One region of the Defluviitalea raffinosedens genome, then DNA from elsewhere that is predicted to be linked to it. Evidence: riboswitches for the same ligand, from Rfam matches in the RefSeq annotation. Region 1 holds a riboswitch; the other holds the start of a gene.
What was found. A riboswitch is a leader RNA that binds a small molecule or an ion and turns the genes downstream of it on or off. The one in region 1 is predicted to bind thiamine pyrophosphate.

Region 1 (5,890 bases):
CCCCAAGATCATACCCACACCATATATTGCCTGATAAAATCCCATGGTGGTAGTCCTAAGGTTTGGTTCTACATTTCTTATCACCAGTCCCATTAGCATAGGAAAAGTCATCGCTCTTCCTATGCCGCTGATGATCTGCACCAAGTAAAGCAAATATAAATTAGGAACAAAGGGAGTAAGAATACATAAAACTGTGTTTAATCCGAACCCAATAAGTAATGTGTTTTTACTTCCAAAATATTTTACAAATACGATCCCTGCCAACGCTGAAAATAATATTTGGGGAAGATTAAAAAACGTAGTTAAAAGCCCCAATTCAAACGAATTGGCTCCTAACTTAGAAGCCACGATTGGCGTAAATCCAAAAATCGTCGCAAAAGTTATAAATTGAGACAATATCCCTAAAAAGCAAATATGTAATATATCTATATTCTTTACAATGATAAGCAGATCAGATACTTTAAAGGGCTTTCTATCGATGGCATCTTCTTTTGGTATAAAAAAACTTAGAAGAAATCCCATAAGGCCTACAATGGTACTCAGCAAAAATATGTGCCTCACGCCTAAGTAAAGGGAAAGAATACCTGCCAACAAAACTGCAGTAAATTGTCCGATCATATTTGCTGAGTTAATGATTCCTATAGCCTTAGTGGATTCCGAAGGCTTATAATACCCAGAAAACATTACCGTAAAATTTACCCAAGTTGCTGCAGCTACCCCCGCCAGAAATCTTCCCCCTAAAAGAGTATAGGGACTTGGTAATATAAAAACTATAAGTGCACTAAAAATTGCTGTAAAAAGACCTAATACAACAAATATCTTTCTTTTATTAAATACATCTGATACGATTCCTAAAGGTATTCTTAAAATAGTCTGACTAAGTCCATAGGCTCCGGTGATCATGCCTATCATTCTATATGAAGCCCCCATATCTTCTGCAAAACTAGACAACTGGGGGACATACGCATATAATGAAAACCAAAATAAACCTGTTACAATGCAAAAGAGCACCTTTTTATTAGACATAATACATCTCCTAATATAATATTTTGGTAATTTATCTTGAATGTTTTGATTTATCTCTATTATATAATAAATTACCTTTATCAGGAGAGTAAATCGATAAATTTCGCAATTTTTTTCAAAAGTTTATCTTCTACAGCTAATACACAAAATCTTGGAAGATTTATTAAAACCTTTGATTTCTAAGACAGAAAGCAGCTGATTTTATATCCTTTTTCCCTAGAATTGCAGATACGACTGCTATTCCATCTATATTAGTATCTTTTAATAAAGATACATTATCTTCATTGATCCCTCCGATGGCAACGACAGGTATGGCTACACTCTGCTTTATTTCTTTTAGCAAATCTACAGAGACATCTCGTGCGTCTTGTTTCGTGCTGGTGGGAAATACTGCTCCCACCCCTATATAATCTGCTCCATCCTTTTCTGCCTTTTTGGCTTCCTCAAGAGTAGATGCAGAAACACCTACAATTTTATTTTCACCTATGATTTTCCTTGCAATTACACAGGGTATATCCCTTTGCCCTAAATGAACCCCTTCGGCATCTACTGCCAGGGCAATATCCAGTCGATCATTGATAATCAGAGGTATATTATATTGGCTGGTTATTCGCTTTATCCTAAGGGCCATATTATAAAATTCCAAAGAAGTTATATCTTTTTCTCTAAGCTGAACCAGCGTAACACCTCCTTGTATAGCCTCTTCTACTGCAGATTCTAAGTTTCTTCCTGCTAATATATCCCGGTCTGTGACAAGATAAAGTTTATAATCAACATTATTCTTCATCAATTTTCCCCCAATTCAATATTTCTTCCTCCGATAAATGATATATAGCATCCATGATTTTACTTTTCAGACTTCCACTTCCCTCGTATGGATCCAATCGGTTATAGGCTATTTCGCCTGCTATTCCCATGGTTGCAACCCCTGCAAGAGCCCCATAAAGATCATTGCTTCCTGCACCCAGATAAGAACCAATAAGAGAAGTGCACATACAGCCTGTACCTGTAATTCTTGACAGCATTTCATGTCCATTCTTAACTGAGTATAAAGTTTCTCCGTCCGTTATAATATCCGTTTTTCCAGTAATCGCAACAACTGTATGAAAGCTATTGGCAAAATCCCTGGCAAATGATTTTATACTGGACGAAACATTTTCACCGGTTGAAAAGTTTTCTGAGCTATCAACGCCCTTGGTTTGAGCATTGATGCCATATAAAGCCTTTATCTCCGATAAATTGCCCCTTACAACTGCTATTTTTATTTTACTCATAATTTCTTTCGCAATCTTTGTTCTGTAAGGTGTTGCTCCCACCCCAACAGGATCTAATACAACGGGAATATTAAATTCATTAGCTTTTTTTCCTGCTTCAATCATAGATTCCACCGTTCTGCTGTTTAGCGTTCCTATATTAATGACTAAGGAATCGGACAGTATAACCATATCCCTGACTTCATTTATGTCATCTGCCATAACAGGAGAAGCACCAATCGCCAGAGTAATATTGGCACAGTCATTGACTGTCACATAGTTTGTGATATGGTGTACTAAGGGTCTTAAATTTCTTACATTCTGTAATGCTCTTGAGATTTTATAATATATCTCCATCTTCAAGCCCACCTTTTTTGTATAATTCATAAAAATGATGGGTAGGTCCAACGCCCTTCCCGATGTCTAAAGCATGTTCTATTGCAATGGTGATATATCTTTTTGCACGATTCACGGCTTCTTTTATACTGTATCCCAGAGCTAAATTGGAAGCTATGGCAGAGGATAGGGTACACCCTGTTCCATGAGTATTTTTAGTGTCAATTCGCTCAGAGTAGAATCGTGTAATATCTTTTCCATCATAAAGCACATCCACAGCTTCTCCACTCATATGCCCACCTTTTAAAAGTACATTCTTCGCTCCTAATTTATATAGCTCCTGTGCTGCCTTTTCCATATCTTCAACAGTTTTGATGGCAATAGGTTTTGATGTTACTGTACGTATTATTTCTTCTGCTTCAGGGACATTGGGTGTAATAACAGACGCTCTTGGAATAAGTTCTTCGATTAAACTTTTCTTTGCTTCCGGCTTTAATAAAGAATATCCACTCTTTGAAATCATTACAGGATCTAAAACAATATTTACTGGATGATATTTTCCTATTTGACTTGCTATAATATGAATCGTCGAAGGTTGCGATACCATTCCAATCTTGACTGCATCCACTTGTATATCTGTAAAAATAGCATCTATTTGTGCTTTTATAATGGCCTCATCCAAATCCCGTACGTCAAAAACGCCTTGGGTATTCTGAGCAGTTATGGCTGTGATCACGCTCATACCATATACCCCATGGGCGCTAAAAGTTTTTAGATCTGCCTGTATTCCTGCTCCACCAGAACAATCCGAACCTGCTATAGTTAATACTTTTTTCATGATTGCTCTCCCCCTACAATTGTTTTTTGATATCCATCACTTTAGTAAAATCTAACATTTTAATAATGGCATAAGATATTATGCTTCCCCCGGTGGTGCTTATTAAGAATGGAGAGATATAAAAGAATGCTGTAACATCATTGCCTAATATCAATTTAGCAATAGGATAAGCCAATAACCCTCCAAGGATTCCTGTGCCAAGTATTTCTCCTGCAACTGCGAAAGCAGGCTTATTGGTCTTCTTGTATAAAATCCCTGCAAGAAATGCGCCTACCATGCTGCCTGGAAAGGCTAAAAGTGTCCCCGTACCTAAAAGATTTCTTAACAGAGAAATACCAAATGCTACTGCTGCACCATATCCTGGACCAAGAGCCACTGCTGTCAGAACGTTGATAGTATGTTGAACCGGAAAGCATTTTGATGCACCTATAGGAATATAAATAATATTCCCTGCGATTACCCCTATAGCAATAAATAAAGCAGACAAAGTAATCTTTTTCGTTTTCATTTTGATCCTCCTTATATCTCTATTTATTTCTATACATAAAAAAACACAAGCCGCAGGACTTGTGTTTTATGATTTTTGAAGTATGTAAAAATCCAGAAAATGTGATTTTACATCATACAATAAAATCAACAACACTTCCTACGCTGGAATTACCCAGATCAGGTTCATAGGGTCAAAGAATTACGGTTCTTACTCTCAGCCGGCCAAATCCGACTCCCCTGTGCAAAGGATTTTTAAGTTGTTTAATGAAATAATAACATAATTCACTAATAAATTGCAATACTATTCTGCTTTAATACTGGCTAATAGCTGTGTCTTAAGTGTTATATAATTAGCTTTTTCATAAAATCCAGAGTTTACAGTAATCATATTTCATCAATACTAATCTTTATCTGATGCTTCGGTTTGATCCTATATGGTCTGAATATTAAGGTGTACTTTTAGCGTGTGATGCATTTTTCTTAACCATCTCTATGAAACCTTCTGGATTAATGATTTTGCCCCCCTGAAAATCATATCCACTATCCAATAAATATTTAACAGCTTCCTCCTTGGTTAAATCAGGATCCACTTGAAGTCCTAAGGCGATTGTTCCAACTACATATGGTACAGCCCAGCTTAAACCACCATTTGTCCAATAAGCATATTTATTTTTTATGCTTTTATGACCATCTGCAGTTGTCCTTGCACCGGTTGGCACTCCAAAACTATCGTTCTCAATAAAACCCTTTGCCCATTGTGCTGTTTCGTAATTTCTATAATCATCTTTATCTTTATAAGGCTTGATCAATAAAGGAAGGTAATTAAATGTAGTCACATTTATGACCATAATATTATTTTTTTCTGCTTCTATAATTGCTTTTTTATAATCGTCAATATAGTTTTCTCTTTCATCCGGTGAATCTGAAAATCCTACTACTTTTATTTTCTGGTCTTCAGGTAAAGATTTATTTATTTCTATGAGTTTATATAAGGCTTCTGCATGGGTTCTTTGGTCTTCCAGCCATGCAGGATGCCCCAAAAAATACACATTCGCCTCAGGAGCTACCCCTATTTCAGCTCCAGCTAATAAACTAAGTACTGCCGGGCCATGCATTGAGGTATCCATACCATTTTCTTCCGACCTAATCTTGTAATACTTAAGATTTACATTAGAATATGCTTCATGGCCTTCAAGAAGAGGTTGGTCTATATATGCGATGTTTACATTTTTCCCTGTATAACCTAACTTGTGTAATTTTTTTATGTTTAACCCCGGATCTTTTCCATATTCAATCACTTTTAAAGGATCAAAATCATCCGGCATACGATTTTTACCCGGCCACTTTGTTAAGTTATCAAATTCCAGGGTATATAATAATTCTTCTTGTCCTCTTAAATCTAAATAGGATAAATTCTTTCCACGAACGTCCATATAAGCTTCTAGTTCTGTGTATATGAAAAATCTATATAGTAATAAAATGATTATCATTATAATGAGAATAAAACTCCACCTTATATTTTTTCCTTTTATCATTTAGTTTACTCCCCTTATTTATTAATATCTTTATCATTCTAAATTTAAACTACAATAGGATGGTTATTTTATAATACATCGCACTCCCTATGAAAGCTAAGTTTTTAACGCGACAAACTTTTCCAATGTTTGAAATTGTATCATATTTGTAATATATATTCAACAAATCTAATATTACAATATTGTAAGTTTTCCTACTTTTTATTTTTTGAACAAATTTTAGATATTCTTTCAGAATTAAAAAATGGCAGATATTTACAAGGGGCCTTGCAATAAATATATAAGCACAAAATTGATATTTGGTTTTATCAGGGTTGAGTTTGTTTCAATTGATCTGTAATAGAATTATGACGAATAGATTTTATTAAAAAATTAATAGGTATAATGTGGATAAAGACAGGACATCAAGAATC
Region 2 (5,890 bases), on a different contig from region 1:
ACAGGAATTATTAGTGCATCTACGAACTTCTCGAAAGGAAGAATGGAAGAAAAATGTGAATTGGATCATTACATTGGTGTAGCAACCTCAAGTGATGAAACTGCAGAATTTGATGTATTGAAAGTAGAAGACAGTACCTGGGCAGTCTTTGAATCCATTGGGCCCTTCCCGGAAACACTTCAAAATGTGTGGGGTAGGATATACTCAGAGTGGTTTCCATCTTCAGGATACGAGGCGGTTGAAGGTCCTGAAATTTTATGGAATGAGAGTCCAGATACTGGAAATCCAAAGTATCGAAGCGAAATCTGGATTCCAGTAAAGAAAAAAGACTATTAATTACATTAATATTTATTATTTAGGGTACTCCTAGTAAGAGTGCCCTTCTCGTAAATGATACAATTGGTGGATATATTCCCGCCTTCCCGCCTACTGATAGTGCAAAAAGTGGCGATGACGTGTTTCCGACTACCGACAGTGTAAAAGACATCAATTCACCCCGTTCGTTGCATGTGGAGACAGTTGTGAGACTTTCTCGTAAATAAACAGGATTAAGAGAGGTTGTATTTATAAAATATGTGGTTTTGACTACGATTTGCCAATGCAGAAGTTATGTCATTGGCAAATTTTTTTATTATCAATCCTTTGTAAACTATTTGCCTTGACATAGCTTTCATTGCATGACTATAGGGATCTAGTGTTGTAAATATTTAGTAAGTTTATTGCGGCGGCAGAGTTTTGGTCTTGTTCCCTATTTTGAAGTGATTCTATTCGTAGTTTGGCATGCAATATCGTAAAAAATAGTGTATATTAAATTTTCAGGGCAATAAACTTGATTTCACTAGACGTATCATAATGGTGATTGATCACGTTATGAAATCTCACAACGATATCCTGGAATGGTATCTCGTTACTGGTTTAAGACTTTATCTCAATGTCTTACCTGATCTAGAGAGAAAAGCATTTGAAAGTGAACTGATAGAAATTCTAGTTCAAAGATATTCCATGCAAAAAACGGGGATATTATTTTTAGATTTCCAAGATTCTTTTTTATAGCATATTCGAAAAAGACAAACCGTTAAAATGCTTATCGCTAAAAAGGCATACAACAGAATTTTATTCCATAAGAACTGATAATGGACATTTTCTTTGTTATGATGTTATGACAAAGCCTAAACAGAAATAAGGAACAGATTAAAGAGAAATTCAAGTAGTTTAACGGATTAATTTCATAAATGTATTCTTGTGTAAAAAATAATAGTATTTGAAAATTTATTGATTTTATATCACTTAAATGGTAAAATACAATATGGAAGAAGTATACAGTATCCAATTTTATTATGGTTGATTAAAAACATTAACAAAAAGCCATAGAATAATATTGTGGAAGACAAGATTTAAAAATTAATAATGTTGTATGAAAAGATTGCGGGGGGACTCGTAAGAGTTGAGAAGGTAAAACCTGACCCTTTGAACCTGTCAGTTAACACTGTCGTAGGGAAGCAATGAATTGTTAGATTAATGATGAAATGCGTTCCTTATGAAGGAGCGCTTTTTTTATTACATAGGAAATTCTGTGGAATTTCCTATGTCAAAAAAGCTCTGCGGCAGAATATAGCCTCTCACATATTGTATTTTGTTGATTTTACCGAACGCGTTCGGTGCGAGTGGTTCACAAGCGCAACTCTTATATGCGAAATAATTCTTGCAAAGGCCCCAATTTTCTTATTTTATCTGTATAACACAGTTGTTTTTTGACTAACAATTTTTTGAAGAAACAGTAAGAAAGATGGTGATGCAGTCTATATTCGTAAAATGCTATGAAATCATAGAAAGGAAGAGGAGAAAATGACAAAAGAGGAGATTCAAAATCAGATTGCCCAGACAGTGGAAACTGTAAAAAAGACTAACCCTATGGTAGGTTCCATTACCAATATGGTAACCATTAATCTCGTAGCCAATGCACAACTGGCTGTCGGAGGTTCTGCTGCTATGGTGTATCTGCCTGAAGAAGGAGAAGTTTTGGCTAAATCTGGTCAAGCTATGTATATCAATGTGGGGACACTTTTACCCATTCATGAGGAAATATTACCTTATGTAGCAAAAACTTTACGAGATACTTTCAGATACAATTTCTTGATGAACTTTATAAAGCAAGTGCAGCAGATATAGCCAATAATCCATTTGAAATAGAGGAGGTTTAATGTATGAATACTTTAATTGCAGTGGCCATTGCGCCTTTTGGCATTGGAGATGAACTTTCATCTGAAGTTGCAGAAGTGGTGAAAGTGATTCGAGAGTCGGGATTGCCAAACAGAACCACTTCCATGTTTACGGAAATAGAAGGTCCCTGGGATGAGGTGATGCAGGTGGTGAAAGATGCAACCTTTGCACTGGCAAATAAAGGCATCCGAACGGAAGTGGTGTTAAAGGCAGATATTCGTCCAGGATTTACTAACATGATGAACAGAAAGGTTCAAAAACTCAATGAAATTTTAGGAGAAGAAAATTAGTATTCGCATAAATTCAGTCTTTTAGGGGGATAGATGGAAGTGAGAGAATATTCAACTCAGATGGAAGCCGCAAGAAAAGGAATCATTACAGAAGAACTAAAAAAAGTAGCTGAAAAAGAACTGATGACCGTTGAGGAACTGATGCCATTAGTTGCAGCAGGAAAAGTAGTAATATGTGCAAATAAAAATCATAAATGCCTTGATCCGCAGGGTGTAGGTTCAATGCTAAAAACTAAGATAAATGTGAATTTAGGCGTTTCGAAAGATTACAAAGACTACGATATGGAAATGAAAAAAGTGATGGAAGCTGTCAATATGGGCGTCCATTCAATCATGGATTTGTCTTCCCACGGAGATACCATTCCTTTTCGAAGGAAGTTGATTGCAGAATGCCCGGTTATGATAGGAACTGTACCAGTATATGATTCCGTTATCCATTATCAGAGAGACCTGGCCACCCTTACAGCAAAAGATTTTATTGATGTCATAAGGCTCCATGCTGAAGATGGAGTGGATTTTATCACTTTGCACTGTGGGATTACAAGAAAAACGATAGAACAGATCAAGGAGCATAAAAGAAAAATGAATATCGTATCCAGAGGAGGTTCTCTTGTATTTGCATGGATGTGCATGACAGGTGAAGAGAATCCTTTTTATGAGTATTATGATGAAATCTTGGATATATGCCGTGAATATGATGTGACGATATCCTTAGGAGATGCTTGTAGACCGGGATGTCTTGCCGATGCGTCGGATGTATGTCAGATTGAAGAACTTGTAAGACTTGGAGAGCTTACAAAAAGAGCCTGGGAAAAAGATGTACAGGTTATGATTGAAGGACCAGGACATATGCCGATCGACCAAATAGAAGCCAATATGAAAATACAACAGACGATTTGCAACGGAGCACCTTTCTATGTGTTAGGTCCATTGGTAACGGATATTGCCCCTGGATATGATCACATCACGGCTGCGATTGGTGGCGCCATTGCAGCTTCAGCCGGTGCGGCTTTCTTGTGCTATGTGACTCCTGCAGAACACTTAGCATTACCAAATTTAGAAGATGTAAAGCAAGGGATTATTGCTATGAAAATAGCAGCCCATGCAGCAGACATCGCAAAAGGGGTAAGAGGAGCACGGCAGATTGATGACAGAATGGCAGAAGCAAGAAGAAGCTTTGACTGGGAAGCCCAGTGGGAATGTGCGATAGATCCTGAAACTGCAAAAAGAATCCGTGAAGAAAGGAAGCCAGAGTTCGAAGATACATGTTCCATGTGTGGAAAATTTTGTGCAGTAAGAAGTATGAACAAGGCACTGGCAGGCGAACATATCGATATTTTGTGATTGAGTCCTGGCTAGTGAATTATTAAGTTAACATGATAATTTGAAGAATAAAATTTTTCCAATAAAATAGTGATGGCTGATTGCCAGTATTTCTATTCTGTATTTGAATATAAATACCTTCTGTTTATTAAATCAAAGTGATTTATAACAGGAGGTATTTTTTGCGCAAATATCAATTCAGCATTATTTCTATACTAAATAAATTGATTATTGATAAACTTCTTTTTTTATGTATAATGGTGTATATACACATATAAATACATATGTAAACATACATATAAATATGTAAATATGGATTAAATTCTAAATTCAACTTACAGCTAAGATTTTAATTACCCCCTTCGCCTGATCAGATTAAAAGACTATTAAATCTAAAAATGTAAATTAGGCGGCAAGGTTTATGATGAGAGGAAGAAATACCATGGATACTCAGGAAATGATTAATGAAATCAATAAACTCAAAAGAGAAAAAAAGGCTATCATACTTGCTCACAATTATCAAGCACCAGAAGTTCAAGATATAGCAGATTTTGTTGGGGATTCACTGGGACTTAGCAGAAGAGCTGCCAATACCGATGCGGATATTATCGTTTTTTGTGGTGTACATTTTATGGCAGAAAGTGCAAAGATTTTTTCACCGGATAAAAAAGTTCTTTTGCCGGCATATGATGCAGGATGTCCTATGGCTGATATGATTGATGCGGATCAGCTAAGAGTATTGAAGAAAAAATACCCCAATGTTCCGGTGGTATGTTATATTAATTCTTCTGCGGAAGTTAAAGCAGAAAGTGATATATGCTGTACTTCAGCCAATGCAGTAAAAGTGGTTCAATCCATTGACAGTGATAAAGTTTTATTCGTACCAGATCAAAACTTAGGGAATTATGTAGCGAAACAGATACCCCAAAAGGATGTCATATGTTGGGAAGGATTTTGCATAACCCATCATAAAGTAAAGTGCAATGTATTGGATATGGTTAGAAAGCATAGAAGCAATACAAAGATATTAGTCCACCCGGAATGTAATCCGGATGTAGTTGCAAAAGCAGATTTTGTAGGAAGTACATCTCAAATCATACAATATGTAGAAGAGTCGGATGAAAAGGAATTTGTTATAGGAACTGAGATGGGTGTACTTCATTCTTTAGAAAAGCAGAATCCTGATAAAAAGTTTTACTTGCTTTCCCCGTCGTTGATATGCGTTAACATGAAAAAAACGCGATTGGAAGATGTGTATAGAGCATTAAAAGACGAAATTTATGAAATCGAAGTCGACAAAGATATTATGGCAGCAGCTAAAAACTCTCTTGAAAGGATGCTGAAAGTATCTTAAGGAGTATAGAAGAATGAAGAGAAGGTATCTTGCAAATTTTAACCTGGATAAAATAAAAAGAGAATACTGTGATGTGCTCATCATAGGTAGCGGAGTAGCCGGCCTTTATACATCCATCAATATAGATCCTAAATATCGTGTAATCGTTTTATCAAAGGATATGATTAATGAAAATAACAGTAATTTAGCTCAAGGGGGCATAGCTGCCAGTATCAGTCCCGAAGACAGTATGCTCCTTCATTTTGAAGATACAATAAAGGCAGGCAATAACTATAATGATAAAAAATCTGTACAAATACTGGTGGAAGAAGCTTTAGAAAATGTCAAAAAGCTTATGGATATGGGCGTCCAGTTTGATAAAGATGAAAAGGGAAATATAAAATTAACCAGAGAAGGAGGACATTCAAAAAACAGAATTTTTCACTATCAGGACAGAACCGGGAAAGAAGTCATGAGGGGTTTGACCAAAGAAGCATTAAAGAGAGAAAATATTATCATTAGGGGAAATCAACTTGCCATAGATCTGTTGACACTGGACTTTAAATGCTTAGGTGCTTTAGTTAAAAATGGGGCAGAAACCTATGCAATACTGTCTAAGGCCGTTGTTTTAGCTACTGGAGGGATAGGACAAGTTTATAACTATACAACGAATTCAGTGATTGCTACAGGGGATGGCATTGCTATGGCTTACAGAGCAGGAGCA

Region 2: it holds a riboswitch for thiamine pyrophosphate, as region 1 does, so the genes downstream of both, JOD07_RS09505 (hydroxyethylthiazole kinase) here and thiW (energy coupling factor transporter S component ThiW) in region 1, are expected to answer to the same signal.

The regions. Positions count from the first base shown of each region.
Region 1 is NZ_JAFBEP010000002.1:240,207-246,096, forward strand. Features, by position in the region: gene JOD07_RS03065 (MFS transporter) at 1-1,026, opposite strand, end outside; gene thiE (thiamine phosphate synthase) at 1,190-1,813, opposite strand; gene thiM (hydroxyethylthiazole kinase) at 1,803-2,636, opposite strand; gene thiD (bifunctional hydroxymethylpyrimidine kinase/phosphomethylpyrimidine kinase) at 2,620-3,453, opposite strand; gene thiW (energy coupling factor transporter S component ThiW) at 3,467-3,961, opposite strand; TPP riboswitch at 4,080-4,191, opposite strand; gene JOD07_RS03090 (S8/S53 family peptidase) at 4,389-5,432, opposite strand.
Region 2 is NZ_JAFBEP010000012.1:1,940-7,829, forward strand. Features, by position in the region: gene JOD07_RS09495 (AraC family transcriptional regulator) at 1-336, shown strand, start outside; gene JOD07_RS09500 (hypothetical protein) at 853-1,053, shown strand; TPP riboswitch at 1,418-1,516, shown strand; gene JOD07_RS09505 (hydroxyethylthiazole kinase) at 1,846-2,169, shown strand; gene JOD07_RS09510 (MTH1187 family thiamine-binding protein) at 2,205-2,510, shown strand; gene thiC (phosphomethylpyrimidine synthase ThiC) at 2,550-3,854, shown strand; gene nadA (quinolinate synthase NadA) at 4,258-5,187, shown strand; gene nadB (L-aspartate oxidase) at 5,201-5,890, shown strand, end outside.